2 regions of the Streptomyces sp. NBC_01716 genome follow, and region 2 is predicted to be linked to the other one. Evidence: predicted binding sites of a transcription regulator. Region 2 holds the regulator's gene; the other holds the start of a gene.
The links. Region 2 encodes HrcA, which represses chaperone genes, less so after heat shock. Its sites were predicted from a motif close to TTNGCACTCNGNNNNNCNGAGTGCNAA; they were not measured.
Positions count from the first base shown of each region.

Region 1 (3,409 bases), 1.1 Mb from region 2:
GTCCGCGAGCAACGCCCCGCTGCCGCTGACCTTCCTGCCCTTCCTCGGCAGCGCGGTCGTCCCGCCGGAGTCCATGCCGACCGCCCTGCGCTGGTTCGCCGAGTACCAGCCCTTCACCCCGATCAACGAGACCCTGCGCGGTCTGTTCTTCGGCACCGGGATCGGCAACGACGGCTGGATCGCGCTCGCCTGGTGCACCGGCCTCGCCCTGCTCGGCTACTTCTGGTCCCGCGCGGTCTTCAACCGCGAGCTCCGGCGCTGAACGCGCGGAGTGCGCTGCGGCCGATCAGCCCGCTGCTGAGCCCGCCGAACGCCCGAGGGCGGCACCCCCCTTTCCAGGGAGTGCCGCCCTCGGTCCGTACAAGCACGTACGGGAAGCGCGTACCGCTACGCCATGAACCGCCGATCCGTCAGGATCAGAAGTCCATGTCACCGCCCGGCATGCCGCCCGGCGCGCCGCCGGCGGCGGCCTTCTCCGGCTTGTCGGCGATGACGGCCTCGGTGGTGAGGAACAGCGCCGCGATGGACGCCGCGTTCTGCAGGGCGGAACGCGTGACCTTCGCGGGGTCGATGATGCCTTCGGCGATCATGTCGACGTACTCGCCGGTCGCGGCGTTCAGGCCGTGACCGATCTTGAGGTTGCGGACCTTCTCGACGATGACGCCACCCTCAAGACCCGCGTTGACCGCGATCTGCTTGAGCGGGGCCTCCAGCGCGAGCTTGACGGCAGCGGCGCCCGTCGCCTCGTCGCCTTCGAGCTCCAGCTTCTCGAACACCGAGGAAGCCTGGAGCAGAGCCACGCCACCACCGGCGACGATGCCCTCCTCGACGGCGGCCTTGGCGTTGCGCACCGCGTCCTCGATGCGGTGCTTGCGCTCCTTGAGCTCGACCTCGGTCGCGGCGCCGGCCTTGATGACGGCCACGCCGCCGGCCAGCTTCGCGAGACGCTCCTGGAGCTTCTCGCGGTCGTAGTCCGAGTCCGAGTTCTCGATCTCGGCACGGATCTGGTTCACGCGGCCGGCGACCTGCTCGCTGTCACCGGCACCGTCGACGATGGTGGTCTCGTCCTTGGTGATGACGACCTTGCGGGCGCGGCCCAACAGGTCGAGACCGGCGTTCTCCAGCTTGAGGCCGACCTCCTCGGAGATGACCGTGCCGCCGGTGAGGATGGCGATGTCGTTCAGCATCGCCTTGCGGCGGTCACCGAAGCCCGGGGCCTTGACGGCGACGGACTTGAAGGTGCCCTTGATCTTGTTGACGACGAGCGTGGACAGCGCCTCGCCCTCGACGTCCTCGGCGATGATCAGCAGCGGCTTGCCCGACTGGATGACCTTCTCCAGGAGCGGCAGGACGTCCTTGACGTTGCCGATCTTGGAGTTGACGATCAGGATGTACGGGTCGTCGAGCGACGCCTCCATACGCTCCATGTCGGTGGCGAAGTACGCCGAGATGTAGCCCTTGTCGAAGCGCATGCCCTCGGTGAGCTCAAGCTCAAGACCGAAGGTCTGCGACTCCTCGACGGTGATGACGCCTTCCTTGCCGACCTTGTCCATCGCCTCGGCGATGAGCTCGCCGATCTGGGTGTCGGCGGCGGAGATGGAGGCCGTCGAAGCGATCTGCTCCTTGGTCTCCACGTCCTTGGCCTGCTCAAGGAGGGCACCGGAGACGGCCTCGATGGCCTTCTCGATACCGCGCTTGAGGGCCATCGGGTTGGCGCCGGCGGCCACGTTGCGCAGGCCCTCGCGGACCAGGGCCTGGGCCAGGACGGTCGCGGTGGTCGTACCGTCACCGGCGACGTCGTCCGTCTTCTTGGCGACTTCCTTGACCAGCTCGGCGCCGATCTTCTCGTACGGGTCCTCGAGCTCGATCTCCTTGGCGATGGAAACACCATCGTTGGTGATCGTGGGGGCGCCCCACTTCTTCTCGAGGACGACGTTTCGGCCCTTGGGGCCAAGGGTTACCTTGACGGCGTCGGCGAGCTGGTTCATCCCGCGCTCGAGACCGCGCCGTGCCTCCTCGTCGAACGCGATGATCTTGGCCATGTGAAGTGGTCCTCCCGGACAGGGGGTGGATTGCTCCGGACCGTGTCCGCGCCCGCGACGGACGGCCGAAGAGCCTTGCGGTTCCTTGCCCCACAGGCTCTCGGGCCTCGCTGACCCGGTCCATAAGTTGTCACTCTCACCTGCAGAGTGCTAACGCCAATGATTAGCACTCGACCCCCTTGAGTGCAAGCGACTCCCGAGCGGCGCACCCCCTGACCCCGCGCGCACAGCCCCGCGCGCGGACCGCGCACGCACGAGGGGCCCGCATCCCCTCTTGGGATGCGAGCCCCTCGTGTGTGAGTGCGTCGTTGGCCGATCGCGCCGGAATCAGACGGCGAGCTTGACCATGTCCGCCTGCGGACCCTTCTGGCCCTGCGAGATCTCGAACTCAACTCGCTGACCTTCTTCAAGGGTGCGGTAACCGTCCATCTGGATCGCGCTGTAGTGGACGAAAACATCCGCACCACCGTCGACCGCGATGAAGCCGTAGCCCTTCTCCGCGTTGAACCACTTGACGGTGCCCTGAGCCATGCCCAACTCCCCTATTACTGGCCCCTGCGCGGGACCGCACTTCGCGCCGGAACGCGTCGACCGCGGCTGAATGTATCTGCCCAACTGCCCTCTGCAACAGGTCAATCGGACGAGAATTATGGGCATGCCACAACACGCAAAGAGGTGAAATGCCGGGCTACCAGGGGCAAGTCGGGCCGGGCAAAGCGCAAGGAACCGCGCAAACAGCGTCCACACTTTGACCGCATCTTGTCGCGAACTCATATGCACGGGGCACGGTCGCGACACCGGCGGCGGCGGGGCTACCCCAACTCTATCGCGTTCAACCTCATGGAATTGCCCCCTCCACTTCTCTCGCGGAGGGGGCAACACCGTTCACTGTGCGTGCCGTTCGGCCGGGCGCTGCCGTTCGGCCGGGTGCCGCTGTCCGGCCCGTCGCTCAGCCGCCGGCGACCGCCGGGATGATCGAGATCCCCACGCCGTCCGGGGTGGCGGTCTCCAGGCCCTGCTCGAAGCGGACGTCGTCGTCGTTCACGTACACGTTGACGAATCGCCGGAGCTTGCCCTGGTCGTCCAGGACACGGGCGGCGATGCCCGGGTGGTTCGACTCCAGGGACTCGATGACCTGGGAGAGGGTCGTGCCCTCGGCCGGAACCTCGGCCTTTCCGCCGGTGTACGTACGGAGGATGGTGGGGATACGGACGTTCACGCTCATCGGTTTCTGCCTTCCGGGGAGTAGCGGCTTCTTGAGGGGCTCAACGGCTCGAACGCGCCAGGCCGGCGGCGCGGAACGCGTCGAGGCTCGGCGGAATCGTCGCGGTCGGCCCCGTCGTCGGCGCGACGGCGTCCAGCGTCTT
Region 1 covers NZ_CP109181.1:4,882,721-4,886,129, reverse strand. Annotated here, with positions in the region: gene OIE74_RS21540 (ABC transporter permease) at 1-262, shown strand, start outside; gene groL (chaperonin GroEL) at 417-2,042, opposite strand; gene OIE74_RS21530 (cold-shock protein) at 2,370-2,573, opposite strand; gene OIE74_RS21525 (MoaD/ThiS family protein) at 2,992-3,267, opposite strand; gene thrC (threonine synthase) at 3,308-3,409, opposite strand, start outside.
Region 1: groL (chaperonin GroEL) is a predicted target of HrcA. The motif match lies at 2,206-2,232, and genes of this name have one in related genera.

Region 2 (3,409 bases):
CAGCGTCTCCAGCGGGCACTGGGTGCCCAGGGACGCCGCGGTCATCGGGATGGTGACCGTGCAGTGCAGATCGTCGCCGCGGCGCTGGAACACCGTGTGCGGCAGCTCATGGATCTCGACGTACAGATCGCCCGCCGGACCGCCACCTGGCCCGACCTCGCCCTCACCCGAGAGCTGGATACGGGTGCCGTTGTCGACGCCCGCGGGGATCTTGACCGTGAGCGTGCGGCGCGAGCGGATACGGCCGTCGCCCGCGCACTCGGGGCAGGGGGTCGGCACGACCGTACCGAAGCCCTGGCACTGCGGGCACGGCCGCGAGGTCATGACCTGGCCCAGGAAGGACCGCGTGACCTGCGAGACCTCACCGCGACCGCGGCACATGTCACAGGTCTGCGCGGAGGTGCCGGGTGCGGCGCCCTCGCCCGAGCAGGTCGTACAGACGACCGCCGTGTCTACCTGGATGTCCTTCGTCGTACCGAAGGCGGCCTCGTTGAGGTCGATCTCCAGCCGGATCATCGCGTCCTGGCCGCGCCGCGTCCGCGACCTCGGCCCACGCTGCTGCGACGTCCCGAAGAACGCGTCCATGATGTCCGAGAAGTTGCCGAAGCCACCGGCACCGAAGCCGCCGGCACCGCCGCCCGCCTGCGAGAGCGGGTCGCCGCCGAGGTCGTAGACCTGCTTCTTCTGCGGGTCCGACAACACCTCGTACGCGGCGTTGATCTCCTTGAAGCGCTCCTGCGTCTTGGGATCGGGATTGACATCCGGGTGCAGCTCGCGGGCGAGCCTGCGGAATGCCTTCTTGATCTCGTCCTGTGATGCGTCGCGGCGTACGCCGAGTACGGCGTAGTAGTCCGTGGCCACTTACGACTCCGCCAGGATCTGTCCGACGTAACGTGCCACTGCGCGTACCGCTCCCATCGTTCCGGGGTAGTCCATGCGGGTCGGTCCGACCACGCCGAGTTTGGCGACTGCCTCGTCGCCCGAACCGTAGCCGACCGCGACGACGGACGTGGAGTTGAGGCCCTCGTGGGCGTTCTCGTGCCCGATTCGTACGGTCATGCCTGAGTCCTCGGCCTCGCCGAGGAGCCTGAGGAGCACGACCTGCTCCTCAAGTGCCTCCAGCACAGGCCGGATTGTCAGGGGGAAGTCGTGCCCGAAGCGCGTCAGATTGGCGGTGCCGCCGATCATCAGCCGCTCCTCGGTCTCCTCGACCAGCGTCTCCAGAAGCGTCGCGAGGACCGTGGACACCGTGCCCCGGTCCTCCAGGTCGAAGGAGTCGGGCAACTCCTGCACCAGCAGCGGCACGTCGGAGAACCGGCGCCCCACGACCCGGGCGTTGAGCCGGGCCCGCAGGTCCGCCAGCGACGTGTCGCCGAACGGCACCGGACAGTCGATCATGCGCTGCTCGACCCGGCCGGTGTCGGTGATCAGAACCAGCATCAGCCGCGCGGGGGCCAGCGAGAGCAGTTCCACATGCCGCACCGTCGAGCGGGTCAGCGAGGGGTACTGCACGACCGCGACCTGCCGGGTCAGCTGCGCGAGCAGCCGCACCGTACGGCCCACCACGTCGTCCAGATCGACGGCACTGTCGAGAAAGTTCTGGATGGCCCTGCGCTCCGGCGCCGAGAGCGGCTTGACGCCCGCCAGCCGGTCGACGAAGAGCCGGTAGCCCTTGTCCGTCGGAATACGCCCCGCACTGGTGTGGGGCTGGGCGATGAAGCCCTCGTCCTCCAGCACCGCCATGTCGTTACGGACGGTGGCCGGGGAGACACCGAGCTTGTGCCGCTCGGTGAGCGCCTTGGAGCCGACGGGCTCCTCGGTGCCGACATAGTCCTGGACGATGGCGCGCAGCACCTCAAGCCTGCGTTCGCTCAGCATCGCGCACACCTCCAGCTCTGGTTCCTCGGATCCGGCTTGGCACTCGATGCGCGGGAGTGCCAGCATTCCCCGGGCCAGTGTACGGCCGTGAGGTACGCCCCTAGCAAGGCCGACCGGTCACGCTACCGCGCGGCACCGCCCGCCCCACCGATAGCGTCGCCGTATGGACGTCCGTTGGGAAGAGCACGGCTGGGAACGACTGGCTCCGGGGGTCGGCAGACGGCGGCTGCCTGGCTGGGATGCGACGGTCGGGCTTGTCGTGGGCGCGGACGCCGTCCTTCTGTACGACACGGGCTCGACGCTCCGCGAGGGCTCGGAGATCCGCGCGCAGGCGCAAGCGCTGTGCGGCAGGCGCGTCACCCATATCGCGCTCAGTCATCCCCACTTCGACCACGTCCTGGGCACGGCGGCCTTCTCGGGGGCGGAGATCTACGGGGCGGTCGGCCTGGGCGAGCTGCTGCTCCGCGACCGGGAGAGCCTGCGCGCCACGGCCGTACGGCACGGCGTACCCGCCTCCGAAGCCGCGACGGCGGTGGACGTACTGGTGGTGCCGGACCATCCCGTAACGGGCGAGTGGACGCTCGATCTCGGCGGGCGACAGGTACTTCTCGCCAATGTCGGCCCCGGGCACTCCGGGCACGATCTGGCCCTGCTCGTCCCGGGCGACCGGGAGATCGTCTTCTGCGGCGACCTGGTCGAGGAGTCGGGCGAACCCCAGGCGGGCGACGACGCGATTCCCGCCCGCTGGCCTGCCGCCCTCGATCGGCTGCTGGCGCTGGGCGGCGGGGACGCGGTGTACGTTCCCGGCCATGGCGCGGCCGTCGACGCGGCGTTCGTACGGGCCCAGCGGGGCGCGCTCGCCGCACGTTTCGGCACGGCGTGAGCCCGGATATCGTCTGGGGATGCGCAGCTACAGCCCCGATCTGACCCCGCCCTGGAAGCGCTCGAAGCCGGTGCCGGAGGTGCCCGCCGAGCCGGATCTGGTGGTCGAGGAGGTGTCGACGGGCTTCTGCGGCGCGGTGATCCGCTGCGAGAAGACGGCCGAGGGGCCGACGGTCACCCTGGAGGACCGCTTCGGCAAGCACCGGGTGTTCCCGCTGGTGGCGCGCGGGTTCCTGCTCGAAGGCCAGGCCGTCACCCTGGTCCGGCCAACCGCCGGCGGCCCGGCCCGGCCCACCCGCACGGCCTCCGGCTCGGTAGCCGTCCCCGGCGCGCGGGCGCGGGTCGCCCGTGCGGGGCGTATCTACGTAGAAGGGCGGCACGACGCGGAACTGGTCGAGCGGGTCTGGGGCGACGACCTCCGTATAGAGGGCGTGGTCGTGGAGTATCTGGAGGGCATCGACGACCTCCCGGCGATCGTCGCGGAGTTCGCCCCGGCACCTGACGCGCGGCTCGGCGTCCTGGTGGACCACCTGGTGCCCGGCTCCAAGGAGTCCCGCCTGGCGGAGCAGGTCACCGGGGACGACGTACTGGTCGTGGGGCACCCGTACATCGACGTCTGGGAGGCGGTGAAGCCGTCCTCGGTGGGCAT
Region 2 covers NZ_CP109181.1:6,008,426-6,011,834, reverse strand. Annotated here, with positions in the region: gene dnaJ (molecular chaperone DnaJ) at 1-861, opposite strand, end outside; gene hrcA (heat-inducible transcriptional repressor HrcA) at 862-1,878, opposite strand; gene OIE74_RS26460 (MBL fold metallo-hydrolase) at 2,042-2,761, shown strand; gene OIE74_RS26455 (DUF3097 domain-containing protein) at 2,781-3,409, shown strand, end outside.